2 linked regions of the Planctomyces sp. SH-PL62 genome follow. The protein of the gene in region 2 interacts with the protein of the main gene of each other region in a pairwise test. Links are inferred from orthologs where the notes say so. Each region holds a gene or a part of one and is shown on either strand. Other genes may lie near its edges. The genes, in order: priA and VT85_RS04145.

What was found.
Region 1: the proteins of VT85_RS04145 (region 2) and priA interact in binary tests that used the Escherichia coli proteins (3 or more experiments, as listed by UniProt). The link is inferred for Planctomyces sp. SH-PL62 from one-to-one orthologs.

The regions. Positions count from the first base shown.
Region 1 is NZ_CP011273.1:172,293-187,213, reverse strand. What follows is about bases 4,234-7,248. They hold priA (primosomal protein N'), read left to right. Parts: upstream 4,234-4,553; coding sequence 4,554-6,944; downstream 6,945-7,248. Other genes in these bases: nadD (nicotinate-nucleotide adenylyltransferase), read right to left, coding at 4,234-4,419. In the rest of the region: VT85_RS00715 (TRAFAC clade GTPase domain-containing protein), read right to left, coding at 95-2,437; VT85_RS27245 (hypothetical protein), read right to left, coding at 2,689-3,687; more of nadD, read right to left, coding at 3,820-4,233; VT85_RS00695 (PEP-CTERM sorting domain-containing protein), read left to right, coding at 7,399-8,049; VT85_RS00690 (sigma-70 family RNA polymerase sigma factor), read left to right, coding at 8,315-9,007; VT85_RS00685 (serine/threonine-protein kinase), read left to right, coding at 8,991-12,155; VT85_RS00680 (WD40 repeat domain-containing protein), read left to right, coding at 12,173-12,877; VT85_RS00675 (PEP-CTERM sorting domain-containing protein), read left to right, coding at 13,093-13,803; VT85_RS00670 (Gfo/Idh/MocA family protein), read right to left, coding at 13,894-14,921.
Region 2 is NZ_CP011273.1:1,047,660-1,062,336, reverse strand. The notes cover bases 1-2,771. They hold VT85_RS04145 (single-stranded DNA-binding protein), read left to right. Parts: upstream 1-991; coding sequence 992-1,552; downstream 1,553-2,771. Other genes in these bases: rplI (50S ribosomal protein L9), read left to right, coding at 1,957-2,466; rpsF (30S ribosomal protein S6), read left to right, coding at 431-838; pth (aminoacyl-tRNA hydrolase), read left to right, coding at 1-388. Outside these bases: dnaB (replicative DNA helicase), read left to right, coding at 2,778-4,214; VT85_RS04130 (hypothetical protein), read right to left, coding at 4,234-5,796; metG (methionine--tRNA ligase subunit beta), read left to right, coding at 6,157-6,489; VT85_RS04120 (hypothetical protein), read left to right, coding at 6,661-8,280; VT85_RS04115 (alpha/beta hydrolase), read left to right, coding at 8,280-9,035; VT85_RS04110 (YbdK family carboxylate-amine ligase), read right to left, coding at 9,025-10,176; DNA repair protein RecN, read left to right, coding at 10,602-12,308. UniProt on the Escherichia coli protein: Plays an important role in DNA replication, recombination and repair. Binds to ssDNA and to an array of partner proteins to recruit them to their sites of action during DNA metabolism. Acts as a sliding platform that migrates on DNA via reptation.

The sequences.
Region 1 (14,921 bases), 880 kb from region 2 along the record:
TCCCGGAGTCGGAAACCAGCATCAAAACTCAACCGCCGCAACGACTTGCGTCCGATGGCTTCGTTTAACGCCGGTCCAAACGAAGCCATTCCGGTCATTCGGGCCGGGCGAGGGTGGGCATGGCGAAGTCGGAGGTGAAGGTGAGGGAGGTTTGGCCTCCCCTGGCGAATCGGATGGTGTTGTCGAGCAGGCGGAGGGCGAGGGGGTCCCCCTGGCGGCTGTTGAGGACGGCGACCTCGGAGGCGGACCAGTCGTAGTCGATGACCCGGATGGTGACGGGGTCGCCATACTTCCAGATGATCGGCTGGGGGAAGGTGTAGTCCCAGATCGGCCGCGTGGAGTTGGCGATGACGGGGGAGGGGCCGTAGGTCACGCCGCCGACTTCGAGGGTCACGCCCAGGTCGGGGCCGCCGCCGGCCAGGTACTTGGCGATCGACGGGGAGACCTCGCCCCGGCGCAGGGTGACGCGGTAGCCGTGGGGGACGGAGACCTTGTCCCACCAGTCGAGGTACGTTTTGGAGGTGCTGGCGAAGCGGCCGTCGGGATGGTCGCGGAGGTAGTCGCGGAGCCGCCGGGCGACCTCGGCGACGTCGTCGGGGTGGGCCGTGGCGTGGTCGTAGGCCTGGCGGTAGGAGTAGGCGTCCCACTCGCGGAGGATCTTGTCGCGGGCCTCGATCGCCTCGCTGATGAACAGCCCGCCGGTCTGGTGGGCCTTCAGGTAGTCCTGGTACTTCTCGATCCGGGTCTCGAAGCTCGTCGGCTGGCGCTGGGAGTATTCGCGGGCGCGGGCGATGTCGCGCTCGTCCAGGCGGCGGACGTAGTCGTCGAGCCGCTCCTGGACCTCGGACCGATACGGGCTTTCCGGGTGCTCGTTCAGGAACTGCCGCGAACGCTCGATCAGGTCGGCGAGCGAGGCGTTGGGGAGGGACTCGGAGCGGACGAGGTCGTCGATGGTCCGGCGTTCGGCGGCGCTTCGACGGGTGGTCAGCTCGGCCTTGAGACCCTGGGCCAGCTTGAGGATCTCGGGGCGTCGGGGGGTGTCGGGGAACTCGCGGAGGAAGCCGTCGAGCGCGGTGACGGCCTTGGCGGGCTCGTCGATCGCCTCCAGGGAATTGGCCTGGGCGTACACCTCCTTCCAGCGCTCGTCGTGACGGACCTGCTCGCGAGACTTCTCGACCTCGCGGATCGCCGGGGCGAGCTGGGGGGCCTGGTTGCGGGCGGCCTCCAGCCGCGCTTCGAGATCGGGGACGACGGTCCCGGCGGCGATCTGCACGCCACTGGCCTTGACGCTCCACTCGGCCTTCTTGTTCGCCGCCTCGCGGGCGAGCCGGGGGAGGACGTAGGGGAGCGTCGGGTGGCCTTCCAGCAGGTCCGCCCAGCGCCCGGCGACGGCCGTGGCCGTATTCCCCGGGTCGCGCTCGAACGCCGAGGCGACGTGGTAGCCCCAGTAGTCGTAGCCGACCACCACGCCCGCCAGCAGTGCGAGGGCGCCCGCGAGCTTCGCCGCCCGTCGCAGCGTCCGGCCCCGCTCCCGACGCTTCAGCCGGGCGCGGAACTCGTACGTCCGGTTCGATCGGGGGTAGCGCTTCTCGTAGGCGGCCAGGCAGCGCCTGAGCCTCGGGAGGTCGCCGGCGGCGAGGTCCCAGAGCAGCTCCATCTGGGCGCGGTCGCGGGTCTCGAGCTGCTCGGCGACCCAGCCCAGCGGGCCTTCGAGGCCCATCGGTCGGATCTCCGACGGCGGCCGGTTGCCGTCCGAGCCGGTCCCGAACGAGCTGACGGCGAAGATCACGCCGTCGGGCGCGTGCTGGCGGAGGGCGTGGCGGGTCATGCCGTACTGGCGGTCGACCAGGGCCTCGACGAACGCCTCGTCGGCCGTCGAGCCCCGCCCCTCGCGGGCGAGCACCCGGTCGAACTTGGTCAGGAGCAGGGCGACGGGGCGGTCGGTGCTGATGTCCTCGGACCGCTCGATGTACCGCTCCAGCAGGTTCTCGACCTCCTGCTGGCGGCGCCGGCGCTCGGCGGGGTCGTTGGAGCCCTCGGGGTCCAGGCAGAGGAAGACGGCGTCGCAGCCGGCGAAGAACTCCTGGATCGGCTCGTCGGTCCCCAGGGTGACGTGCTCCCCCTGGTAATCCTTGACGATCAGCTCGAACCGAGCGGGGCCGTGGTACAGCCGCAGGTGCAGCTCGGTTTCCGAGAGGGTGCCGGTGGTGGACTGGCCGGACTCGATCTGGGCGATCTTCTCGGCCAGGTACTCGGCGGTCGGGGGGTCGGCGGCGGCCAGGCGCACGCCCGGCACCTGCCCCCCGGCGGCCTGCCGGTAGAACATCGCCAGCAGGGTCGTCTTCCCGACGTTCCGATGCCCGAACAGGGCGATCCGCTTGGGGCCCGTGAGCCGGGCCTCCAGGGCGTCCAGTCGCGCGTTGCGGCGGTTTGACACGCTCGTCCCCGATCTCCTGAGCCACCAGACCAGACGTGAGGGCGTCCATGCCCACGGCGGAAGGGCCGTCGAGAGTTCGCGGCCGCTTGCTGATGATCGACCGTTTCGACCCTCGACCCGAGCGTCCCCGGCCGGGCCGAGGGTCGCGTCGGGAGGGATGCTCAACCCCCGTCGAGTTTACCGCCGGGGGGAGCGGACCGCTTCCCGCGTTCGATACGAAAGGGGAGGGCGGGTGGTTCGATGCCGATCGTTCAGGCCGAACGTCGCGAGACGGCCTTGCGGAACAGCCAGAGGGCTCCGGTGAACGGCCGGAGCATCGTCCGCATGGGCATCCCCAGGACGACCAGGAGCGCCCCGCACGCCACGAGCCCGGCCAGGATCACGCCCAGCTTGCGGAAGACCAGGAAATCCAGCCCTCGGCTGGCGAGGGCCTCGCCGATCGAGGTCTCCAGCCCCTGGGCCAGACCGCCGCCGACGGTAGTCGCCAGGGTCACGCCGGCGCGGGCGAATTCGCGGGCGGCGTACTCGGTGGCGCGTCCGGTGTAGTCGATGAAGGCGTCCGGGTTGGCGTAGAAGGCGGCCAGCACGCCGGCCGCGGCCAGCTTCTTCTTATGAGGAAGGACCTGGGTGGTCAGGAACTCCCAGCCCCCCCGGCCGGTCTTGCGCAGCACGCCCAGACTCTCCGGACCTTCCTTCGCCAGCACCTCGGCCACGTCGTCGCCGAACGTCCGCACGGCGGTCAGCCCCTCCGGGCCGAGCCGGCCGATCATGGCCTCGGCTTCCTGGGGATACCGCTGGGCGATCCGACGGGCCGACTCGCCCATCTCGACGACCACCCGCTTCTCGGCCGGCTTGAGCGCCGAGAACGTCCGCAGGGCGTCGGCGTCGCGGCCCACGAGCTGGCCGAAGCGGCTCTCCAGCAAAAGCTCGCTCGGGTTCTCGACCCGACGCGCCGCCGCCGCGAATTCGTCCGACTGCTTGACCAGGCCTTCGAGCCCTTCCTCGGTCCCCTTCGCGAACAGCTTGCCGCCGCCGCGGGCCTCGATCCGGGCGGCGTCGCCCGTGTGCAGCACCGCCTTGCCCCCGCGAGCCTCGACGATGATCTGCTGCACGACCTCGTCCAGCCAGGAGAACGCCCCCGCCCGCGCCGGGGACGACGTCCCGAGCACGGCCGCGGCCAGGGCCAGCCCGAGTATCCGAATCAGGCCGAGCCGGCGAGCCGGCTGCCCGCTGTGGGAGAGGAGCAGCATGTTCCCTTTCCTTCCGCGCGTGTTCCGAGAACCAGAGGAAGTCGATTCGGCCGAAGCCATCCTCTATTGTATCGCCCGAAAGGTTTTCCAAGGTGAAGCCCGCTCGATTCCGAAAAATCGCCGGGCGATCGGTCAGGGGGCCTCGCGATAGAGCTTGTGGGCCTCGATGTAGGCTTCCACGGCCCTCGGGGTCTGGTAGCGGATGCTCCGGCCCTCGGCGAGCCGACTCCGGAGGCCCTGGGAAGCGATACCGATCGGGGGGATCGAGACGAACTGGAGGGGTCGGGCGTCGGGGCCGAATAGCGAAGCGGGAGGGGGCTCAACGTCCGATCCCGGCCGGTTCGCCACCACGATCGTCGCCGTCGCGGCGATCTGATCGGGCTGCCGCCAGGTGGGGAGATCGACCAGGCTGTCGCCGCCGATCAGGAAGAACAACTCGTCCTCGGGGCGTTCCTCCCGGATCTGGGCCAGGGTGTCCACGCTGTAGGAGGGTCCCGGCCGGGTCGCCTCGATCTCGGAGACCTCGAACGCGTCATTCCCGGCGATCGCCAGCCGGGTCATCTCGATCCGATGATGGACCGCCGACCGTTTCGCCCCGCGCTTGTGGGGCGGCTCGTTCGCGACCACGAACCAGACCCGATCCAGGCGGCAGGCCTCGCGGCACTGCTCCGCGAGGATCAGATGCCCCAGGTGGATCGGATCGAACGTCCCGCCGTAAACCCCTAATCGCATGGACGAGCAAACCCCCTTCGACCCGACGGAACCTCGACCGCGGCCGTCTGGACAGGCGTGCAGAAGTTCGACGGTTCGGCGTATAATCTCGATAGTCAGCCGACGGCCCGGAAACTCGACGATAGGTTCGCCCGATGAGCGTTGTCAATCAGGATGATCGGGACGGCGAGGCCGCCCGTCCCTCGGGAAGGTTGGTCCGCCCCCCGTCGTGGTTCGGCGGCGAGGACGTCGCGCCCGCCGAGCGCGGGGGGCTGTTCATCGAGGTCGTCGTCAATCGGGCGTTCGACCAGGCGCTGACCTACGGCGTCCCCCGCAAGCTGGTGAGCGGGGTCCAGGTGGGCCAGCGGGTGCGGGTCCCCCTGGGGAAGCGGGGGGGGCTGGTGACGGGCTACTGCGTGTCGGTCGGCCTGCTCCCGCCCGAGGGGCTCGACCCGTCCCGGATCAAGAACATCGCCGAGATCCTCGACCCGGTCCCGCTGATCGACGCCCGGATGCTGGAACTGACCCGCTGGATGGCCGGGTACTACCTGTGCTCGTGGGGCCAGGCGCTCGACGCCGTGGTCCCGGCCGGGGTCCGCAACCAGGCGGGGACGCGGATCGGCACGTTCCTGGTCGTCCCCCCGGAGACCCTCCAGGCCTGGCGGGACGGGACCCTGGAAGCGACCCTCACCGCCAAGCAGGCCGCCGCGATCGACGCCGTCTGCCGGGCCGAGGGAGACATGCTCACCGTCTCCGACGTCTGCCGACGCGCCAAGTGCGGGCCGGGGGTCGTCGCCGGCCTCCGCCGCGACGGCCGCCTCCACACCGTCAAGCGCCGGCTCGCGCTCGACGAGGCCCGCAAGGCCGCGAAGGACGAGGAGGCGGACGCGACGGCCCAGGCCCCGGCCCCGGCAGCCGCCGAGGCGACCGAGGCCAAGCCGAGGCTGGCCCTCACGCCCGAGCAGCAGGAGGCGATGGACGCGCTCTCGCCCGCCTTGCAAGGGGACGCGTTCGCCCCGTTCCTGGTCTTCGGCGTGACGGGGAGCGGCAAGACCGAGGTCTACCTGTCGGCCATCGAGCAGGTCGTCGCCCGAGGCCGGGAGGCGATCGTCCTGGTCCCCGAGATCAGCCTGACTCCCCAGACGATCCGGCGCTTCAAGCGTCGGTTCCGGCGGGTCGCGGTGCTCCACAGCCACCTGAGCGACGTGGAGCGGCACCGCCACTGGCGGAACATCGCCCGGGGCGAGATCGACGTGGTCGTCGGCGCCCGCTCGGCCATCTTCGCCCCCACCCGCCGCCTGGGGCTGATCGTCGTCGACGAGGAGCACGAGAGCACCTTCAAGCAGGAGACCGCCCCCCGCTACCACGCGCGCGACGTCGCCGTGAAGCGGGCCCACCTGGAATCCGTGCCGGTCATGCTGGGCTCGGCCACCCCCTCGCTCGAATCCTGGTCGAACGCCGAGCGCGGGCGATACACGAAGATCGACATGCCCAGCCGCGTCGAGGGGAGGCCGATGCCCGCCGTCGAGCTGATCGACCTCCGGCATGAGAAGCACATGACCGGCGGCCTGAGCGACACCCTGCGCCTGGCCATCCACCAGGCGCTCGACGACGACGGCCAGGTGATCCTGCTGTTGAACCGCCGGGGCTACAACACGTTCATCATCTGCCCCAAGTGCGGCGAGGTGGTGAAGTGCCGGCACTGCGACGTGGCGGCGACCTTCCACAAGGGGCGTCGGCTGCTGATCTGCCACATGTGCGACGCCGAGCGGCCTTGCCCCCCCGCCTGCCCGTCGTGCCACGCCCCCGTGCTCCACTACGGCGGGATCGGGACCGAACGCCTGGAGCGCGAGGTGGCGATGGAGTTCCCGTTCCACGCCGCCCGCCGGATGGACTCCGACACCATGCGCCGCCACGGCAGCCATGAGGAGGCCCTCGCCGCGTTCAAGTCGGGAGAGGTGCGGATCCTCCTGGGGACGCAGATGATCGCCAAGGGGCTGGACTTCCCGAACGTGACCCTGGTCGGCGTGGTCGACGCCGACGTGGCCCTCCACCTCCCCGACTTCCGCGCCGCCGAGCGGACGTTCCAGCTCGTGGCGCAGGTCGCCGGCCGCACCGGGCGGGGCGACCGCAAGGGGAGGGTGCTGGTCCAGACCTACAGCCCCGAGAGCCCGGCCATCCTCCACGCCGCCCGCCATGACTACGAGAGCTTCGTCACCCAGGAACTCCCCCATCGCTCGGCCGTCCTGGCCTCTCCCTACGGCCGGATCGTCCGGCTGCTGGCCCGAGGCCGCGACGAGGGCCGGGTGAAGGCGTACCTCGACGAGCTGACGACCGTCCTGCGGGCGAAGGCCGATCCCTCGGTGCGTTTCCTCGGCCCTTGCCCGGCCCCCGTCCTGAAGATCAAGGAAGAGTTCCGATTCCACCTCCAGCTCCGGTGCGCGACGCCGGGCCCTCTCCGCTCCCTCCTGCACGACCTTTCCAATCCCCCGCTCCCCCCCAAAGTCGAGCTAGCGGTCGACGTGGACCCGGTAGGGATGCTCTGATCGGGCCGGAGTCCGCCTATTCGGACGCGGTTCCTGCAGGGGGCGGGGCGACTCGGCTTTCGGACGAGGGAAATTCACGGAATTTCCGACAAAGCCCCAAAGTCGCGTTTACAGGTTTCCCGACCCGGAGTATTCTCCCCGCCGTTGGCTCACATCACGGACATCTTGGCGAAGAGACTCATGGCGGAGTCTAGGCGGAGGCGGGCATGGATGCGATGGCCTTCAGCTCTCATCCTTCTCCCTTCCCCCCGATCCGTCGCGATCTCGCGGCCCTCCCCAAAGGGGGCCCTCCAGGAAGCCTGTCCGGGTCGTGATCCCCGTGTCTCGCGAAGTTCGATCCGCGCCGCGTCTCAACCGAGCGGGCGAGGCCGTCGCGACGCGAGTCAGAAGCAGCGACCGAGGAACCAGGATTGCGTCGTGACAATCCGATCTTGTTCAGGAGGAAGAGATGAGCATGACTAAAGGATTGACGAGGCTGCGGTCCGCGGCCCTCGCGCTGGGGATGATCGTCGGCACGGGCCTGGGCTCGAACGTCGAGGCGGCCGCGATCCTCAAGTACCAGACCGCCACCGCGATCGACCTGAGCAAGGGGATCAGCGGGCCGAACCTGATCAGCTTCACCCCGGCCAGCGCGGCGGGCGTGGACCTGGCCTCCGGCTCCGTGAACGCCGGCCTGGGGACGTTCGTCGTCGCCCCGCCGGCCGCCGGGTCGAGCACCACCTACAACAACGTCGGATTCGCCATCACGATCCTGCCGCAGGATCTCAACGGCAACCCGCTGACCGCCCTCTCGACGGTCATCACGGGCGTGCTCAACGGCGTCGTCGACAGCCCCTACCACTCGACGGTGACCGCCACCTTCGACCAGCCGATCGACGAGCTGGACCTGGGCACGCAGAAGCTCAGCTTCAGCTTCCCCAAGGGCGACAAGCTCCTGGTGCCCTCGCAGTCCAACGCCGGCCTGACCACGGTCGAGGCCCTCATCACCTCGACGAACACCGAGGCCCCGGTGCCCGAACCGAGCACGATCGCCCTGGTGCTCACCACCCTGGGCGGCCTCGGCCTCCGCAAGTACGTCTCCGGCCGCCGCACCAAGGCCGCCTGAGCCCGGCCGATCGGCCGCTCCTCTCGACACGACGAGTCGTCACGACGACTTTTCCTCCGGACCCCCGGCGATCCTCCCGATCGCCAGGGGTTTTTTCATGCGCCCCGCCCGCCGCCCGCCTTGCCGACCGCCCCAGTCCTCCCCATGATTGATCGGGATCGGGATCGGGATCGAGGCCGCGGGACCGTCACCCTCGGCCGTCGGCGATTTTCGAGGGGTGCACGGTCCGGCCGGCTGCGGGGCGTCGCCTACTTAGATTGAGACGATGAAAGTAGGGGCGACCGCCATGGCCGAGGGGCCGATCGAGCTGCTGACCAGGGCCCGCGCCGGGGAGACCGAGGCGCTCGGCGAGCTGTGCGCGCTGTACCGGAACTACCTGAGGATGGTCGTCCGGACCGGCCTGGGCCCCCGGCTCCGCGAGCGCCTGGAACTCTCCGACGTGGTCCAGGAGGCGCTGGTCGAGGTCGTCCGCCAGTTCCCCCAGTTCACCGGCCAGAACGAGGCGGCCCTGGTGGGCTGGCTGCGGCGGCTGGTGGGCCAGAAGCTCGCCGACCTGGGCCGCTTCCACAGCCGCACGAAGCGGGCCGGGGGGGTGGCCGCGGTCCCGCTCGACGCCCCCTGGGACGGCGGCCGCGCGGAGAAGGGGGGGGACGGGGGGGGCGGCGGACGTTTGCTCGACATGCTGGCCCTCAGCCAGACCAGCCCGAGCGAGGTCGTCAGCCGCCGCGAACTGATCGTGCTGCTGGCCGACGCCTTGGCGGCGCTCCCCGAGGGAGAGGCCGACGTCCTCTGGCTCTACCACGCGGAGGGCCTGTCGTTCGAGACGATCGGCGAGCGCGTGGGGCTCAGCCGGAAGTCGGTGCGAGGCGTCTGGGCGCGGGGCCTCAAACGCCTGAAACGCTCGCTCGAAGGCCCGCCGGGCGGATCCTTGAGGTACGACGATGACCCAGCCGGCTGACGACGCCGCCTCCGACCTCACCCCCTTCGACGACGACGACCGTCTGGGGGAGGCGATCGAGCTCTATCTCGAACTGATCGAGCGCGGCGAGGCCCCGGCCGCCGAGACCTTCGCCGCCCGCTACGGCGACCTCGGGGCCGACGTCCGCGCGGCGCTCGAAGGCCTGGAGCTGGTCCACGGCCTGGTCGGCGGCGGCAGCGGATCGGCCGTCTCGGGGGACTCGGGGCCCGGCCGGAACATCGAGTCGGGCCGCCGGATCGCCGGCTACCGCGTCGTCCGAGAGTTGGGACGCGGCGGCATGGGGACCGTCTACGAGGCCGTCCACGTCGGCCTCGACCGCCCGGTGGCCCTCAAGGTGCTGGGGACCCACGCGGCCCCCGACTCCTCGGCCCGCCGCCGCTTCCTGAACGAGGCCCGCACCGCCGCCGGGCTCCACCACACCCACATCGTCCCCGTCTTCGACGTCGGCCAGGTCGGCGGGCTCTGCTACTACGCCATGCAGCGGATCGAGGGGAGCGGCCTCGACAGCGTGGTCCGCTGGCTCCGCCGCGAGCGCGGCAGCGGCGCGGGACGCTGGAGCGAGACCGGCGGGCGGAACTCCTCCTCCTCCGCCACGAAGTTCCTGCGGGCCTGGTCGCGGGCCTCCTCCGGACTCCCTTGGACGCGACGCTCGCCCGCGCCCGGCCCCCGTTCGCAGATCGCCGACGACCCCACCCCGACCTGGTCCCACGGCCATTCCCTCTCCCGGCTCTCCCGGTCGGGCGCGGCGACCGCGCTGGCCGTCGCCCGCCCCCGCGAGGACGAGTCCGCGCCCCCGTTCGAGCCCCCTCGCGGCTCGTCCTACTACCGATGGGCGGCCCGGGTGGGGCGCGAGGCGGCCGAGGCGCTCGACCACGCCCATCAGCACGGGGTCATCCATCGCGACGTCAAGCCGTCGAACCTCCTGATCGACGCCGCGGGGTCCATCTGGGTCGCCGACTTCGGCCTGGCCAGGCGGCTGGCCGACCCCGGCCTGACCCACCACGACGGCATCCTCGGCACGCCCCGCTACATGAGCCCCGAGCAGGGCCGGACCGGCGTGATCGACGGCCGGACCGACGTCTACAGCCTGGGCGCCACCCTCTATGAGCTGCTGACCCTCCGGCCGCCGTTCGACGGCTCCAGCGCCGCCGAGCTGCTCGACCAGATCGCCGGCCGCGAGCCGGCCCCGCCTCGCGCGATCGACTCCCGAATACCCCGCGACCTGGAGACGATCGTCCTCAAGTCGCTGGCGAAGCGGCCCGCCGACCGCTACGCCACGGCCGCCGACCTCGCCGCCGACCTCGCCCGATTCCTCAACCGAGAGCCCGTCAAGGCCCGGCGGATCAGCCTCCCCGGCCGGGCCTGGCGCGTCTTGCGGCGGCATCCAGGCATCAGCTCGGTCACGGCCGCCGCCAGCCTGATCATCCTGGCGGTCGCCGCGTTCGCCTACCACCGCGTCGTCAAGGAGCGCGACCTCGCCGAGCAGGAGCGGGACCTGAAGGTCGAGGCCCTGCACAGGGCCGACGCGGCGCTCGCCAAGACCGAGGAGGCGATGCGCGAGACCCAGGCCGCCCTGCGGACGGGGCTCTGGCGGCACGCCGAGCTGGTCCGACGCACCGACGCCCCCGACCGCCGCGGCCTGGGGCTCGACCTCTTGAAGCAGGCGGCCGCCCTGGAGCCCGCCCCCGCGATGAAGGCCAGCCTCCGCGACGAGGCCGCCGAATTCCTCATCCTCCGCGACGTCGAGCCCCGCGTCGACCTGGCGACCGGCCCGACCCGCGACGTCGTCCTGGGCGCCGCCGGCTCGCGGCTCACCTCCCTGACCGCCTCGATCGACGGCGAGGAACTGGCGTTCTGGGACGTGGCCTGCCGCCGCCGAGGCGACGCGGTCGCCCTCCGCAAGCTCGCCAGGGTCGACCCCCGCGACGAGCCCCCGCCGTCGGGAGGCCGCGGCTCCGGGGGAGGCGGCGCGTCGCCGCGACGGGGGGGCTGGTGGTGGGGCTGGGGCGATCGGCTCGCCCCCTGCGGCTCGAACCTGGCGGTCGTCCCGGAGGAGGGCGCGTCGATCCTGCTCGTGGACGCCGCCACCGGCGGCCTCGTCCGGGAGCTGGACCGGGGCGCCGGCCGCGTCGTGGGGGTCTTCGGCGAGCCGACCGGCAAGCGGCTGGCGTCCGTCGAGATGGAGGTCGAGCCCCGCGAGGGACCGCCGACGCCCCCTTCCTTCGACAACCTCGGCCCCCGGCGCGACTATCGCGTGGTCCTCTGGGACCTCGAACCCTCCGAACCCCACGCCAGGGTGCTCGACCTGGACCTGGAAGGCCGCTACCCGATGCCCCCGATGGTCGCCGTCTCGGTCGACGGCAAGACCCTGGCCGTGACCGCCTCGGGCGCGACCACCATCCGGCTGTTGTCGACCGAGGACGGCGGCGAGATCCGCGCGATCGAGGCCCCGGCCGACGTCCGGGCGCTGGCCCTGGGGGGGCGGGACCTGCTGGCCGCGGCCTCCGAGGGGACGATCCAGCTCTGGAACCTCGCGAACCCCGACGCCGCCGGCTTCGTCACCAGCCTCTCGTCCTCGCAGAGCCCGGTCGTCCGGCTCCAGTTCAATCCCCAGGGGACCCTGCTGGCGGCGGCCTCGTTCGTCGGCCCCCAGGTGGAACTCTGGGACGCCCTGACCCACAAGCTCGTCGCGGTCCTCTCCGCCGCCGACCCGGTCGCGGACCTGGCCTTCTCGGCGGACGGCCGCACCCTGGCCGCCGGCGGCCGGAACCTCACGACGTCGTCGTGGACGATCCACGAACCGGCCGTGCGGACCCTGGTCGGGGGCCTCGACTCCCGACCCGTCTCGATCGCCTTCCGGGACGACGGCCTGCTGGCGATCGCCGACCTCGCCGGCGACGTCTGGCTCTGGAGCGAGCCCCGAGCCGCGTCCGAGGCGGCCGTCGCGGCCTACCGCCTGTCCGCGGCCCAGTCCGAGACGATCGCCCGCCAGGACGTGGTCGGCCCCCCGTCGCCGCCGTCGTCGGCGCCCTGGCCCGCGCCGGCGACCGCAGGACCCTGGTCCTGGCGCGGGGCCGCTCCCTCTACCTCTGGGAACCCGATCGGCCCGACCGGCTGCTCCCCCTGACGAGGGTCGACGAGGCCTTGAGCGGCCTCGCGCCCCCGTGGGCGTCCGGGCCTTCCGACGACGCCCGCCGGCGGGGCCCGGCCCAGCGCCCCGTCGTCGGCCCCCCCGCGCCCCACGACAAACGCCTTCGCCCCCCCGGGCCGGCGGAAACGCCGCCGTGGGCTTCGCCGTGGGGTCGGCTCCGGTCGTTCCAGATCGCACCGGCCTCCGATCGGCTCTACCTCGTCTTCGGAACGCCCCCGTCGGTCCAGGCGTGGTCGCTGCGACGGACCGAGGACCGGGTCGAGGCGACCGTCGAATCCTGGGTGGACGCCCCCCCCGCCAACCCCTCGGCGATCGCCCTCAGCCCCGACGGCGGCCTGCTGGCGATCAGCGACGGCACCGGCTCCATCGTCCTGATGGACGCCCTTCGGCTCACGGTCGTGGGCCGGATCGCCCCGCGACCGGACGAGCCGGAAGCCGTCGCGACGGCCCTGACCTTCTCGCCCGACGGCCGTCGGCTCGCGGCCGGCTCGCAGCAGGGGGTCCAGTTCTGGGACCTCGACGTCCCCTCCTCCCCACGCCCCTCCTACCGGCTCCCCGGGCCGAGCGGGCGGACCTTCGCCCTCGCCTTCCGTCCCGACGGCCGCCGGCTGGCGGTCCTCGGCGCGGACCCCGCCGTCGAGTTCTGGGACCTCGACGCGCTGGAAGACGCACTGCGGCGGCTTGATCTCGGCGACTGACCCCTCGGAACGTCGCGGCGCGTCCTCGGAACGCCACGCATGGCGGCCCCCGTCGTCTCGGGACGACGCGCGGGGCCGCTTCCGCGCGCGTGGATGGATTTCGGCGACGTCGGCGTCCGGCGTCGGGTCGCGGTCGTAAGAAGCGTGTCAGCGAAGAAAAGCGTGGACGGAATCGAATGGCGGATGAATTGGAAAGCGTGCTGGAGAGCCACTTGATGATGCGATCACTTCTCGGTTCGGTTGCGGCGGTCGTCCTCTCGGCGGGTCTTGGCGCGGGGGCCGCCCACGCCGATGCGACCTTGATCAGCCAGTTCAACGGCGGCGTGAACGTCAACATGACCTATTCGACCGGGAGCGGGACGGGTTCGGAGACCGGCGGCGCGGGCGCCTTCACCCTGACGCCGACCGGCCCCGCGGGTCCCGCGTTCGCCGGCTTCTGCGTCTCGCCCGACGTCCAGGTCGGCTGGGGGCCGGACACCATCTACGCCAGCTCGGTCCTGGAACTGAACACCGTGGGCCAGTCCTTCTTCACCCATTCGAGCTTCTCGGACGTCGGCAACCGGCTGGCCTACCTGCTGGTGACCCACGGCGGCGGCGACTCGACCGCGAATTCCGCCCTGGCGCTGGCGATCTGGTACACCATGGACCAGAACTTCAGCTATACCGGCGGCAACACGGCGGTCAACAACCAGTACTCCTCGTTCATCACCTTCGCCGGCTATGACGGCGGAACGTTCTACGGCGAAGGCCTCGCGAAGCTCTTCGTGATCGACCCGGTGGGCTCGTATCAAAACATGATCGGGCTCACCGGCCAGAACTTCGTGCCCGAGCCCGCGAGCCTCGTCTCGGCCGCGGTCGGCATGGGAGCGATGGGCCTCTTCGGCTACCGCCGGACCCGGCGGGGTGCCAAGCCGCCCGTCGCCTGAGCGACGCGGGCTCTGAAAAAGCGAAGCGACGGCCCCGTCCCCCCATCCGGGACGGGGCCGTTCGCATTCGAATCGCGGCGGGCGGGAGCGTCAGACGACGATCTCGAAGCCGGCGCGCTGGGGGCGGGAGAGGAAGCCGTTGGCCTCGTCGTCGCCGACGATGGCCTCCTTCTCCGGATCCCAGGTCAGCTTGCGGCCGCCGAGGCGGATGGCGATGTTCGCCAGGTGGCAGGTGGTGAGGGAGCGGTGGTGGCTCCAGACGTCCGAGGCCGGCTTGCCCCGGTCGCCGCAGCAGGCGAAGAAGTTCGCCATGTGGTCGTCGTCCAGCTTGCCGTGACGCAGGTCGCGGAGCAGGGACTCGGGGATCGGGTCCTTGTACAGCGCGGCGACCGCGCCGCCGTCGAGGTCGATCCGATCGCGGGTGACGAAGATCCGGCCCCCCTCGCCCTGGAAGGTCACGCCGTTCTCGGTGTCGTCGCGGATCTCCAGCGGGACGCCGTCGGCGAAGGTGGCCCTCACGAGGAAGCTGTTCGCGGTGTTGTAGCAGTCGTCGACGGTCGCGAAGCCCCCCTTGTAGGGGACCGGCAGCACGGCCCGCTCGACCTCGATCGTGGTCGGGCCGGTCTTCTCCTTGTCGAGCCCCCAGTGGGCGACGTCGACGTGGTGCGCGCCCCAGTCGGTGAGCTTGCCGCCGGAGTATTCATACCACCAGCGGAAGTCGGGGTCGGCGCGCTTGGCGATGTAGTCGACCTTCGGCGCCTGGCCCAGCCACATGTCCCAGTTCAGCTCCGGGGGCGGGGTTTCTTTGGAGAACGGGCCGCCCGAGGGGCCGCCGCCGATCGCCGCCGTGACCTTCTTGATCTTGCCGATCCGCCCCGAGCGCACCAGGGCGACGGCCAGCAGGAAGACCTTGTTGTGGTCGCTCCGCTGCTGGGAGCCGACCTGGAGGACCCGGCCGGTCTTCTCGACCGACTCGCGGAGCTTCTTGCCCTCGTCGATGGTGAGGGTCAGGGGCTTCTCGCAGTAGACGTCCTTGCCCGCGTTCATGGCGTCGATGCAGATCTTGGTGTGCCAGTGATCGGGCGTGCCGATGATCACGGCGTCGACGTCGTTGCGGT
Region 2 (14,677 bases):
GCCCGATACGTTCATGAACCTGAGCGGCCGATCCGTCGGCCAGGCGGTCCGGTTCCATAAGCTCGACCTGTCGGACCTCATGATCGTCTGCGACGACCTGAACCTGCCGGTCGGGAAGCTCCGGATCCGCAAGGGGGGCTCCGACGGCGGTCAGAAGGGCCTCCGCGACGTCGCCGCTCACCTCGGCACCCACGAGTTCCCCCGACTTCGGATCGGCATCGGCGAAGCCGCCGAGGGTCAGGCCGTCGACTACGTCCTGGGCCGCTTCCGAGGGGCGGAGCGGGCCCGGATCGACGACTCCCTGATCCTCGCCTCGCAAGCCGTGGCCGTCTGGGCGACCCAGGGGGTCCACGAGGCCATGAATCGCTTCAACGGATCAACGACCTAACACCGACTTTCACGAACGCGGAATCAACGGAGGACTCGTCACTTGCCCGTCCACACCTACGAAGGCATGTTCCTTCTCGACAGCACCAAGGCCGCGGCCGCCTGGGACGACACCGTCAAACAGGTCCACGACATCCTCACCAAGTACGACTCCGAGATCGTGGCCAGCCGCCAGTGGGACGAGCGTCGCCTCGCCTACCCGATCGACGGCCACAAGAAGGGGACGTACCTCCTGACCTACTTCCGCACCGACGGCTCGAAGCTGAAGGAGATCGTCTCCGACTGTCACCTCAGCGACGTGATCCTTCGGGAGCTGATCCTCAAGGTCCACCCCAAGCTCGAGGAGCACCTGGTCAACCAGGCGATGACCTCGAACCCGAACGTCGACGCCGAGAACGGCCACGACGACGACATGGACGACCGCCCTCGCCGCCGCCGCCGCGAGGACTGAGCACCGTCGACCGGATAGTCGCTCCGCCCCGCACCCCCGTCGCAACCGCATCCATCGACGCGCGAAACGACTTGCAATGTAGGGAACAACCGTTTACCCTGTCTTCCAGGGTCACTTCGCGCTTCGGGAATCGGACGGGAAAGGAGCGGGGCCATGCCGGACTTGAACCGCGTGCAGCTGATGGGTCGTCTGACGTTCGACCCCGAACTGCGACGCATCCCCAACGGGACCGCCGTGAGTGAGCTGCGGATGGCCATCAACCGCTCCTGGCAGGGACGCGACGGCGAGCGCCGCGAAGAGGTGCTCTACATCGACGTCACCGTCTGGGACCGCCAGGCCGAGACCTGCTGTCAGATCCTCCGCAAGGGGAGTCTGATCTTCGTCGAAGGCTCGCTCAAGATGGACCAGTGGGACGACAAGACCAGCGGCGAGAAACGCTCCAAGATCCGCGTCCAGGCCGACCGCGTGCAGTTCCTCGACAGCCGTCGTGAAGCCGGCGGCGGCGGGGGCGGCGGTTACGGCGGGGACGAGGAATTCAGCCCTCCCCCGGCCCGCGAATCGTCCCCGCCCCGACGCGGCCGGCCGGAATCGGCGCCGGCCCCGGACCGTGGGTTCGACAACGGGCCGTCCCGAGGGGGGGGCTACGCTCCGACCAACACCGGCGGCCGTTCGACCGTCGCCCCAGACCAGGGGGACGACGACATCCCGTTCTGACGACCCGCCGGACGGGACGCCGCGGCGGCCCGGACGCGCGGCGAAACCGAATCGGGATGGCGCACAAACGTCCCGCTTGGAGTTTCCGGCCCGATCGGTTTCAATCGACTGCTTGCGCGTCGCGGTTGATCGGGAGGCCCCCGCCTCCCGCCGCGCGACCCTTCGAGCGGCCCGCTCGAATTTCCCAGTGGTTCGTTCGTTTACGGCTCGGCGCGGCTCTGCGGATGAGAGGATGGGGGAGGACGGCCGACGCTCCTCAAGCCCAGCGCGTGCCTTCAGGATCGAAAGTGACATCGACAATGGCGAAGACTCAATCCAAGACCTCGAAGCCTAAGTCCTCGGGCAAGGCCAAAGGGGACGGTTCTAAGAAGGCCGCACCGGCGGGTCCGCCCCGGCGTCCCGGCGTGGAACGTCGCCAGAACCACCCGCTCCGCGCCAAGAACGGCCACATGAGCATCATCCTGACCCACGAGGTCCCCTTCCTGGGACGCCCCGGCGACCTCGTCAAGGTCCGCCCCGGCTTCGCCCGCAACTATCTGATTCCCCAGGGCTTCGCCACGTTCGCGACCCCGCACAACCTGCGGGTCGTCGAGAAGCACCGCGAGCGGCTCCGCGAGCTCGAGGAGGCGCGCCGCGCCGACCTCCTGAACCTCGCCGCGCAGATCGCCCAGCGCTCGCTGACGATCGAGGCCAACGCCAACGAGGAAGGCCACCTCTTCGGCTCGGTCAACGACGTTCAGATCGCCGAGACGCTCAAGAGCGAAGGCTTCCCGATCACGGCCGAGAACGTCCGGATCGAAGGCCCGCTCAAGGACCTGGGGCTCTACACGATCAAGCTCCACCTGGGCCAGGACATCTACACCGAGGTCAAGCTCTGGGTCGTCCCCACGCACACCGAGGAAGCCGCCTCCTGAACGGCTCCCTCCCGCTTCCCAGGGCGTCGCGACGCGATCTCCGCGTCCGACGCCCTTTTTCGTTTCACGACGGCTCCCGCGCCTGACGTCCCCGGCCGCCTCTCGCCACGCCGGCCCGACCGCCCGACCAGCGCCGGCAAAGCTTCGCGCCCCCTCGCGACCCGATCCCGCCGCCTCTGGGTTTCTGCTTTTCGACGATGTCGACGGCGAAGAACGCCGATACAATCGTTCAGGCGATATGTCTTCGAGCGACTCCCCATGCGCCGACCTCGGGGATCGCCGGTCGAGGTTTCCAAGGAGTGGATCAGGTCATGGCGTCCGCCCCAAGCTACAGCAACGGCGTCGGCAGGGATGGCAGCGGGTCCGGCGGCTCGTACGCGAAGGCCGATTCCGGGCCGCTGGCCGACCGCCTGCCGCCTCAGAACCTGGACGCCGAACGCAGCGTCCTCGGCGGCATCCTGCTCGACAACGACATCCTTCACGACATCGTCGCGTTCCTGACCCCGGACGACTTCTACCGCGACGCCCACCAGCTCGTGTATCGCGCCGTCCGCGAGATGTACGACGACGGCAAGGCCATAGACGTGGTTACGCTGGCCGACGAACTCGACCGCCGGGGCCAGCTCGCGCAGGTCGGCGGCGACGACGCCCTTTCCGAGATCGCCAACAGCGTCCCGCACGCGGCCAACGCCCGCTATCACGCCGAGATCGTCCGCCAGAAGTCGGTCAGCCGCCAGCTCATCCAGAGCGCCACCGAGATCATCCGCGACGGCTATTCCAACCTCTACACCTCGCAGCAGCTCCTGGAGACGGCCGAGAAGAAGGTCTTCGCCATCGCCGAGGATCAGATCAAGGGGCAGGTCCACGAGCTGCAAGGCGTCCTGTCCGAGGCGATGGACCGGATCACCAAGCGGACCGAGGAGACGCACGTCGTCACCGGCGTCAGCACCGGGTTCATCGACGTCGACGACATCACCACCGGCTTCCAGCCCGAGCAGCTCATCATCGTGGCGGCCCGCCCCGCGATGGGCAAGACGGCCTTCGCCCTCAACATCTGCGCCAGCGCGGCGATCCAGCACCAGGTCCCCACCCTGGTCGTCAGCCTCGAAATGGGACGGCTCGAACTCGGCGAGCGTCTCCTCAGCGCCCAGGCCCGGGTCGATTCGAACAAGCTGCGGACCGGGCGGGGGATGGATTACCGCGAGATGAGCAAGCTGGGCAAGGCGTACGGCGAGATCGCCTCCGCCCCCATCCACATCGACGACACGCCCTCGCGCAACATGCTCCAGATCATGGCCTCGGCCCGCCGCCTGAAGATGCGCCAGGGCCTCGGCCTGATCATGATCGACTACATCCAGCTCATCGACTCGGACGAATCACGGGACAGCCGCCAGGAGCAGATCGCCAAGATCAGCCGACGGCTCAAGATGCTCGCCCGAGAGTTGCACGTCCCGGTCATCGCCCTGTCGCAGCTCAACCGGGCCGTCGAGAACCGGGAAGACCGCCGCCCGCGCATGGCCGACCTTCGCGAGTCGGGCGCCATCGAACAGGACGCCGACCTGGTCCTGCTCCTGCATCGTCCCGACTACTACGATCCGAACGATCAGCCGAACATCGCCGAGGTCATCGTCGCCAAGAACCGAGCCGGGCGGACCGACACCGCCAAGCTCCACTTCGTCAAGAACCTCACCCTGTTCGAAAGCTCGTCGAACATGGAACAGCCGATCGACGTGGGCCGACCCTTCTGATCTCGTCGGCCCCGCCCGCTCATCGCTTCGGCCTCTCCGACGTCGAGCCCGGCGACACCCCCGGCATTTGCCCACGCTTCGGCGGGGGCCAGGTTTCGCCCGGGTCGAGCCAGGCCGGGCGCGGCGGCGGTTCCAGGAACAGGTAACGAGCGAGAGCCTGCCGGACCTGGTCCGGATCGACGGCCTTCCCCTTCTCAGGTAGATCGAGCAGATCGACCGCGTCGTAGGCGTCGGGAAGCTCCGGGGCGTCGACTCGGCCGATCGCGGCGCGGACCGCGTCGAGGCCGATCCCCATCGATAGCGCCGTCTTCTCCGCCAGGTCGAACCGGCGAAGGTGCCGACGCTGATGCTCGGCCTCGTCCATCATCACGGCGTTGGTCCGCATCCTCTGGAGTTCGGGGATGGGAAACCGCGCCTGTTCCGTCGCCGTCAGCGGGGGGGCGCTGTTGAACCAGAGGTCCTCCACGCGAGGCCGGTTCAGCGCGACCAGGACGGCCGCAAAGGCCAGCACGCCCATCGCCGAGGCCCGCGACAGCCCGACCGGGGGCCGCGACAGCCGCCGCGACGATTCGGCCGTCCTCGGCCCCGACCACCAGCCGGCCGCGAACAGCACGGCCCCCACCTGCGGCGCGACGTGATACCAGGGGACGATCATGTCCACATTGATCGTTCGCAAGTACCTGTAATCCAGATACCCGCGCACCGTCCACTCGACCAGATAGCTCCCGACCAAAAACGCCGCGCCAGCGATCTCCATCGGATTGCACGTACGGAACCCGCCGCGACGGAGCCGGCTCGCGGCCCAGAGGCCGACCAGCCCGATCGTGAGCAAGGCCCCCTGCCCCGCGGTCGTCTCGACCGCCAGCCCGAGATTCCCCAGCACGAGGCTCTCCGGGATCGCCTGCATGGTGTGAAACAGCCCCTCGACGGGCCGGGCGGCCTCGGCGGCCGTCCGGCCGTGGAAGCTGACCCGACTGTCCACCTTCCCCGCGCCCAGGCCCAGCGCCAGCCCGACCGCGAGGACCGTGGCCGCGATCGGCGCGGCCGCCGCCCGCCGCGACCGTCGGCCGTCGAGCCAGAGGTAGAGCGCAGCCGAAGGTCCCGCCAGATGGCCGATCGTCCAGAACCAGCCGGCGCACGCGGTCGACGCCATGCAGAGCGCCAGCGCCGGCCGCGATCGCGACCGCCGCCACTCCTGCGCGTACCAGAGCGCCGCGACGGCCGCGAACGAGGCCCAGAGCGGCTGACCGGCCGAGTACCACGTCGCCGGCGCGAGCATCAGGGAAGTCGTCCCGGTCGCGACGGCCGCCGCGGCTCCGACGACCTCGCTCCCCGTCTCGCGGGCCGCGAACCGGCCGACCAGCATCATCGTCGCCGCCAGGATGCCGTACGACGCCACCGCCAGCACGTCCGGCACCCGCTCCAGGCTCCCGGCGCAGGCGACCAGGAACCACGTCACGACCCGCCAGGCCGGCACGATGTGCGTGTTGTGCGGCATGAACAGATTCGTGATCGTCCGCCCCAGGTCGCGCGAGGCCGACACATAAGCGAAATCGTCGCTGTAGACCCGATAGACCGCCATCGGATCGCGCGCGATGTGCCCCGTGGCCAACGGCGCGACCGGGTCGAAGAACAGGACCCAGGGCGCGGCCAGGATCGCCCCAGCAACGCCCCCTCCCCCACCGACCGAGTGGCCGACGCATCCAGGAATCGACCCGCTGAAACCCGCCGGACGCTCTCGACATCGTGTTGAAGCTCCGTGACCGTTGAACCGGCTCCCATCTTACACGACGACCGCCTCGAACTCCGAGGCCCGCCTTCCCCACCTCCGCCCCGGGGTTTCGCCCGCGTTTCGTCTTGGCTTTCCGGGCGGCTCGGGTCAGAATCAGAGTCGCATCGAGCGAAATCCCGACCGTCCCCCTTTTGCGAGAGACCGAGGACCGTGGCCGACCCCATCACGTACGACGACTTCGCCAAGATCGAACTCCGGGTGGCCAGGGTGCTGGAGGCTCGACCCCATCCCAACGCCGACAAGCTGCTGCTCCTCCAGGTGGACGTGGGCGGCGAGCCGAAGCAGATCGTGGCGGGCGTCCGCCAGCATTACACGCCGGAACAACTCGTCGGCAAGAACATCGTGATCGTCGACAACCTCGCGCCGGCGATGCTCCGCGGCGAGACGTCCAACGGCATGCTCCTGGCTGCGACCTCGGGCGAGAAGGTCATCCTGCTGACCGTCGACGACGCCGAGTGCGTCCCCGGCGCCAGGATCAAGTAAGAGGCCATCCCGAAGCGGGTTCGCCCCCCTGTTCTGGGCGCCTCCCACGCTCGGAGTTCCGTGCAGGGTGCCACGGGTCGTACGCGACCCGTGTCCCGTAGCGCCCACGGTCCATCTCCTCGCAGGAATTTCCCGGACTGTCGCTAAGTTTGAAAGCCGAGGCGCGTCCGCTTGCGTAGAGACCTCGGCGATTTCCAGACGCCGCCGGAACTGGCCGCCGCGCTCGTCCGAAGGCTCGGGCCGATCGGCGACCGCTGGTCCCGCGTGCTCGAACCGACCTGCGGGCGAGGGGGCTTCCTCAAAGCCGTCCTCGCCTCGCCGACGCCCCCGCGCGAAGTGATCGGCGTCGAGTTGCAGGCCGAGTACTGCGATCAATCGCGCGCGGCCCTCGGCGATCAGGCGACGATCCTCCACGCCGACGTCTTCGACGTCGATTTCGCCCAGCTCCCGTGGACCGGCGACGGGCCGATCCTCGTCGTCGGCAATCCCCCGTGGGTCACGAACGCCGAGTTGGGGAAACTGGGGAGCGGGAACCTCCCCGCGAAGAACAACGCCGCGAAGCTCGGTGGCCTCGACGCACGCACCGGGGCGGCCAACTTCGATCTCGGCGAGGCCGTCTGGCTCAAGCTGATCACGGACCTGGCCGATCAGGCGCCGACCATCGCCCTGCTCTGCAAGACGGCCGTCGCGCGTGCCGTCCTCCGGCGACTCGATCGGTCCGGCCCACCGCTGGCCGCCGCCGAACTCGTCGAGATCGACGCGCGACGCTGGTTCGGCGCCTCGGTCGGGGCCTGCTTCCTGACGATCTCGCTGGGCCAGACTGATCAGCCCGGATCGGGACGCGTCCTCGTCTTCCCCGATCCCGGATCGAAGGCCCCGGTACGCTCGATGGGGACGGTCCGGGGCCTCTACGCGACCGACCTCGACGCCGCGCTCGCGCACGAGTTCGCGATCGGCGAGAGTCCGGTCGTCTGGCGGCAAGGGGTCAAGCACGACGCCGCGAGCGTCATGGAGTTGACCGCGGAGTCGCCCGGCGGCCTGCTCCGCAACGGCCTGGGCGAGATCGTGGAAGTCGAGCCCGACCACGTCTACCCGCTCCTCAAGGGGGCCGACCTGAAGCGGCCTGCGCGCGAGCGGCCCCAGCGCGGCTTGATCGTCACCCAGGCGAAGCTCGGCGACGACACGCGCGATCTCGCCGCCGCCGCACCGAGGCTCTGGGCTTACCTCGAACGCCACGCCGACCGCTTCGCAAGGCGGCGGTCGTCGATCTACGAGGGTCGGCCGCCGTTCGCCCTGTTCGGGGTCGGCCCTTACACGTTCGCCCCGTACAAGACGGCCGTCGCCGGGCTCCACCGGCCGACGCGATTCCGAGCCGTCGGCCCGGTCGACGGCCGACCGACCGTCCTGGACGACACCTGCTACATGCTCCCCTGCCGTTCGGCCGCCGAGGCCGCCGTGCTCGCCGCCCTCGGCGACGACCCGATCACGCGCGGGCTGCTCGCGGCCTTCACGCCCGAACACGCGAAGCGGCCGGTGACCAAGGCCCTGCTGGCGCGGATCGACCTGGGCGTCGTCCTCGGCCGAGCGGACCGCCCGGCGCTGGTGGCGCGCGCCCTCGCGGCGCTCCGAGACGACCTTGGGCTGAACGCCGACTCGCCCGAAGCCTCGGCCGATACGATCGAAACCGAGATCGAGCGCCTCGCCCCGTTGCTTTCCCCGGCCGACGCCCCGACACTGGACCGATCCCCGACGAACCGCGTCACCCGCCCCCCAGCAGCCGAGGACTCGTGATGGCCTTCGCCACGATCCAGTATTTCAGCCGCTCGCTCTCGAAGGCGTCGGCCTTCAACGTCATCTTCCCGGACGACCCGGCCATCCCCCGACCCTGGTCGACCTTCTACCTCCTCCACGGACTCTCCGACGACCACACCATCTGGGCCCGGCGCACCAGCCTCGAACGGTATGTCAGCGGGCTGCCCCTCGTCGTCGTCATGCCCGACGGCGGGCGAGGCTGGTACACGAACGCCGCCGAGGGCTACGCCTACGAGGACGACCTCACGAAGGACGTCCTCGGCCTCGTCGAACGCACCTTCCCCGTCAAGGCCGAGCGCGCAGGCCGCGCGATCGGCGGGCTCTCGATGGGAGGCTACGGCGCGGTCAAGCTCGGGCTGAAGCACCACGAGACGTTCGCCAGCGTGAACTCCCACTCCGGCGCCCTGGCCTTCCTGCGGACCGACCCGGCCGAGAACAAGAAGCTCAGCCCGGAGTTCGAACGGATCTTCGGCAAGGAGCCGAAGGGGGGGCCGGAAGACCCGTTCGCGATCCTCGAAGGGATCGACCACGGCCGCATCCCGGCCCTCCGGATCGATTGCGGGACCGAGGACTTCCTCATCCAGCACAACCGCGACTTCCACAAGTTTTTGGAAGACCGCCACGTCCCCCACGAGTACGAGGAATTCCCCGGCAACCACAACTGGGAATACTGGGATAAGCATATCCAGGAAGCGATCGCGTTCCACGCCCGGAACCTGAAGCTCAAGCCTTGACCTCGACGTCGACGCCCTCCTCGGCGAGCACGTCCTCGCCGGCGAGGAACCGGACGACGTCGGTCAGCCGGCCCGTCTTCGCGAACACCTCGCGCTGACGGGTCGCGCCGTCGGGCCGTTCGGCCATCGCCCTCGCGTGCTCCAACCAGTGCGAGCAACCGAGGTGCTCGGCCGTCGGCGCCAGGGTCTCGGTCATGCGCCGGACGGCATCGCGGGCGACCTCGTTGCCCCCCGTCTCCGGGTCGACAAGGACCGCATCGAGCCCGTGGCGAGCGGCGCGCCAGCGGTTCTGGCGGATCATCAGGCGGCCGAACTCGTTCAGCTCGGCCAGCTTGAACCCCTTGTCGCTCGCCATGTGGTGGATCAGGCACTGGATCAGGGCCGTGAGGCCCTGGACCGAGGCCAGGTCGGTCGGCATGTCGCAGATGCGGACCTCGACGGTCCCGAAGCGATCGCTGGGACGGACGTCCCACCAGAGCTCCTTGGTCGTCTTGATCGAGCCGACAGAGGCCAGGTGCTCGGCCAGGCGGACGAACGACTCCCAGTCGCGAAGGAACGGCGGCTGACCGCCGGTCGGGGCCACCCCCATCACGTCCAGGCGATACGAGCTCAGGCCGGTGTCGCGACCGCACCAGAACGGGCTGTTGGCCGATAGCGCGAGGAGCGTCGGCAGGTAGTGCGAGACCCGCGTGCAGGCCCGCGCCGCCGTGTCGCCGTCGGCGACCCCGACGTGGACGTGCAGGCCGAAGGTCAACTGGCGTCGGATCGTGTCCTGGTTGTCCTCGATCAACTGCGCGTAGCGATCGCTCACCGAGATATCCTGATCCAGCCAGTATGAGAAGGGATGCGCGCCCCCCCAGGCCACCTCCGCCCCGAACCCCACGGCGTGCTCCGACACCATCGCCAGCTTCGCCGCCAGGTCTCGGCCCACCTCGTCCACGTCCCGACAGATCCCCGTGTTCACCTCGACGCAGCACTGGTAAAGCTCAGGCTTGACCGACTTCGCGAACTCCTCCGGGATCGTCCCCAAAATGTCGTCGCCCACCGGCGACAGATCCTTCGTCTCCCGGTCGATGATCTGCATCTCCAGCTCGACGCCCAGCGTCGGCCAGTCGCTCCCCCGAAACGGTTGGACGGGCATCGCTGCGCCCCCTGCTGTCAGACTGTCGGAAAGGTTGTCACGGACCCCGATCCGTAGGCCGGCGGGTCTCTGGAAGGCTGTCATGCATTTCTCACGCCGGAAATCCGGGACGATCGAGGACAGCCCGAACGACTTCGTGTTGCCGCAGAGAAACAAAGCGACATCGCAGCCCGATTTCGACCGCCTCACCGTTGCAAATCGCTCCGGAGACTTAAATTATGTCGGGGGATCGAGAGCATGAACGACCCCCACCGACGACCGCCGTCCACCCGACTCCTCTTCCCGATCCTGGCCACCTGAACCCTGGTGTCCAAATTTTCATTGAGTCCATCTGGATAGTTCGACGGCGCATGGCAAAATGAAGGGCGAGCGAGAGGGTTTCACCCCGACCCTGGTAATCGGCGGGGGGCTTGGAGGCCCGGAACGTGCTACGCGAACTCTCGGTTCAGAACCTGGCGACGATCGAAGACGTCCAGATCGCGCTGGAGGACGGCTTCTGCGTCTGGAGCGGCGAGACCGGTGCGGGCAAGAGTCTCTTGCTGTCGGCCCTCGGCCTGGTGCTCGGCGGCAAGGCGTCGGCCGACCTGGTGCGGGCGGGGAAGCCCGAGGCCCGCGCCGGCGCCGTCTTCGAGATCGAGCACCCCACCTTGCGGGCCGATCTCGAGGAGATCCTCGGGGCGTCGCTGGAGGATGGAACGCTGATCGTCAACCGTCGCGTCTCCGCCCAGGGGAGGAGCGCCGCGCAGGTCAACGGCATGCCGGTGACGATCGCCACCTTGCAGAAGCTCGGCGAGCGGCTGATCGACGTCCACGGCCAGTTCGAGAACCGCGCGCTCGTCGATCCCGACCGCCAGCGGAGCCTCCTCGACGCCTTCGGCGGCCTGGAAGAGCTGCACCAGGCCTACGCCGAGGCCCGAGGCCGGCACGATCAGCTCCGACGCGCCCGCCAGGCGCTCATCGACGCCACCCAGGCCCGCCAGCGCGAGCGGAGCCTGCTGGAGTTCGAGCGAGGTGAACTCGCCACGCTCGCACCCAGGTCGGGCGAGCACGACGAGCTGGTCCAGGAATCCCACATCCTCGCCAACTCCGAGGCTCTCCGGACCGCCGCCGTCGACGGCCACCGGCTCCTCTACGAGGCCGACCGCTCGGCGCAGGAGGTCCTCTGCCGGGTCGCGCGGTCGCTCGAACCGCTCGCGAAGGACGTCCCCGAGCTGGCCGACGCCGCCACGACCCTCGAACGGCTCGCCGACGAGACCCGCGAGGTCGCCTACACCCTCCGCGACCTGGGGCAAGGCTGGGACGAAGACCCGGAGCGTCTTGAAGACGTCGAGGCTCGGCTCGCCCAATATCGCAAGCTGTCGAACCACTTCCACCGCGAGCCGGACGAACTGGCCGCTCTCAAGGCCGAGATCGAGGCCAAACTCGCCGCCATCGAGCGCGACGAGACCGACCTGAAGGAGTTCGACAAGCCCCTCGCCGAAGCCTGGGCGGCCCTCAAGCGGGCCGCCGCCGCGCTCTCCGAGGGGCGTCGCAAGACCGCCAAGGATTTCGGCAAGGCCATCCAGGCGCGGCTGAAGTGCCTCGGCATGGACCGGGCCCGGCTCTCCGTGGAGGTCGAGTTTCGCGACCTGGGGGACGACCCCACGGCCCCCCCGCCCCCCGAGTCCGGCGCGGACCGCGTCGAGATGATCTTCCTGGCGAACCCCGGCGAGGTCCCCCAGCCCCTCCGCAAGATCGCCTCCGGCGGCGAGCTGTCGCGCGTGACGCTCGCCGCCAAGGCCGTGCTGGCGGCCGTCGACCGCGTGCCGACCCTGGTCTTCGACGAGATCGACACCGGCGTCGGCGGTCGGCTGGGCTCGGCCCTGGGGAAGACGCTCGCCGACCTGGCGAAGCATCATCAGGTGGTCTGTGTCACCCACCTGCCGCAGATGGCCAGCTACGCGCACAAGCAGTGGGTCATCCGCAAGCAGGTCGAACGGGGCCGAACCCGGACCACCATCGCCCCCCTCGCCGAGACCGAGCGCGTCGCCGAACTCGCCGCCATGCTCCGAGGCGACTCCGCCGTCGAGAGCACCCGCCGCGAAGCCCGCGAAATGCTCCGCGAAGCGCGAGAAGCCGTCGGCGTCGCCTGACCGGGCCGATCGAAAAGCTGCCGAGCCCCTTTTCCGTGAGGGAAGGGACTCGGGCGGCGGACTCCATCCTCATTCGGATGGTCTCAAGCGTCGGCGGTGCGCATCCCCGGTCGGCCGACGCGGGAGAGGAACGGTCGGGGCGCCGCGGCGCGTGGCGAACGGTTGGCGAACGCCTCCGCTGCAAGGGCTCGCCGCGCCGGGGGGGCGTCGAACGGGCGTCGGTCGAGGTGGCGAGCGGCGCCGTCGCGACGGCCGGGGCGTTCGTCGCCGTCCAGGTCGACCAGCCCGAGGATTCGATCGAAGTCGACGACGAACCCGAGGCCGGCGTGCCGTAGACCTGGATGTCGTAGAGAGAGTAGTTGTTCGACCCCGCGCTCGTCCGGGTGGCGAAGATCCGCACGAACCGGCCGGAGCCGGACAGTTCTCCCTGGATGTCGGGGCCGGGCCGGGCGTTGCCGACGAGCGAGCGGATCGAGGTCCAGTTCCGGCCGTCGTCGCTGACCTGGATCTGGTAGTCGACCGCATAGGCCCGCTCCCACTCGAGCGCGACCGCGGCGAGGTCGTACCGCGCGCCCAGGTCGATCGCGATCCAGCCGTTCGCGTCGGGTTGGTTCCACTGGCCGCTCGACCATCGGGAGGCGAGGTTTCCGTCGATCGCCATCGAGGGGGCGTAGAAGTTGCCCTCGTTGCTCGACGAGGTCGCGACCTTGCCGGTGACGAGGTTGGTCATCGGCTGGCCGTAGACGTTGAAGTCATAAAGCGAATAGTTGTTGTTGATCGGGCCGGGCTGGGTGCACAGGACCCGGACGTAGCGGCCGACCCCGTCGAGATCGGCGAAGAAGGCCGGGCCGGCGGCGCCGGCGCCCTGGACGGACCGGAGCGTCGTCCAGTTCTTGCCGTCCACGCTCGACTGGATCTGGTAGCTGGCGGCGTAGGCGGTCTCCCAGACGAGCCGCACGTCGCGGATCGCCGAGACCGCGCCAAGGTCCACCGAGAGCCAGGCGGCCTGCGAACTCTGCATCCACTGGCCGCTCGACCAGCGCGTGGCGGCGTCGTCGTCGAACGCGCCCGACGGGCCGAACTGGGGGGACTCGGACGAGGTCGCCGTCGCGGGCTTTCCCCGGGCGAGGTCGTTGAGCCGGGCCCCGGACACCTGGAAATCGAACAGCGAGTAGTTGTTCGAGCCGGCGCTCGTCCTGGTGGAGTAGACGCGGACGAACCGCCCCTCGCCCGAGAGGCCGGAGAGGACGACCTGGCCGGGAGTCTGGTTGCCGGAGACGGTCTTGACGGTGGTCCAGGCCGAGCCGTCGTCGCTGACCTGAATCTGGTAGTCGACCGCGTAGGCCTGCTCCCAGTTCAATCGGACTTCGCTGATCTGGTAGTAGTCCTGGAGGTCGACCGCGTACCAGGCGTTCGAGGTGCTCTGCATCCACTGGCCGCTCGACCAGCGGCTCGCCGAGGAGAAGTCGACCCCGAGCGCCGGGTTGTACGACCACGACTCGATCGACGAGGCCGACGCGGGCTTGCCGGCGGCGAGGTTCGTGGCCGGGCGGATCTCGACGGCGTCGACCTTGGCGTCGCCCTTGACCCCCTTGAACGCGAGCGTGATCGTCCCGGAGCCGTCGGCCTGGACGATGAGGTCGCGGGCGACCGCCTTGTTCCCGCCGCCGGCCGCGGCGAAGACGTCGAGCGAGTAGATCCGGGTCGCGCCGTTGACGAGGACGTCGAACCGGCGCTGGTCGGGGCCGTCGTAGAGGGTCTCGGAGAAGTCCAGCCGGACGTGGTAGGACGCCCCGGCGGTCAGGCCGTTGATCCTGTACGAGAAGGCCGAGCCGTGGCGATCGGTCCGGAAGACGCTCGCGGCGGGCGGGGACTCGACGCCGCTCAGGTCGACCGTCGCGGTGGTGGTCGAGGTCGAGCCGCCCTGGAAGTAGGCGTCGGCCGAAGACCCCGAATCGATCACGATCGAGCCGTTGGGCGAGGCGAGGCCGTGGATAGCCCGCGAGACGGCCGCGGCGGGGTCCAGGACGCCCCCGGTCTTCGACCAGGCGCCGACGCCCTGGGACCTGGGGGCGGCGGTCGATTCCAGGACGTCGAGCACCTGCCGGGCCGTCGCCGTGGCGGGGAGCAGCTCGTGGACGACGCCCGCGACGCCCGAGGCGTAGGCCGCGGAGTAGGAGGTGAAGCCCTCGGGCCCCGCGTACGCGCCGAGGTCGACGTGGATCGGCCCCCAGCTCGAAGCCGGCGTCAGGTTCCCGTTCGAATCGACGGCCGCCGCGACCAGGACGTTGCCGGGCGTGGGCCGGGTGAACGAGTAGAGCGAGTCGTCGGCGTAGGGGGGGAAGACCGGGATCAGGTCGATGTTGCGG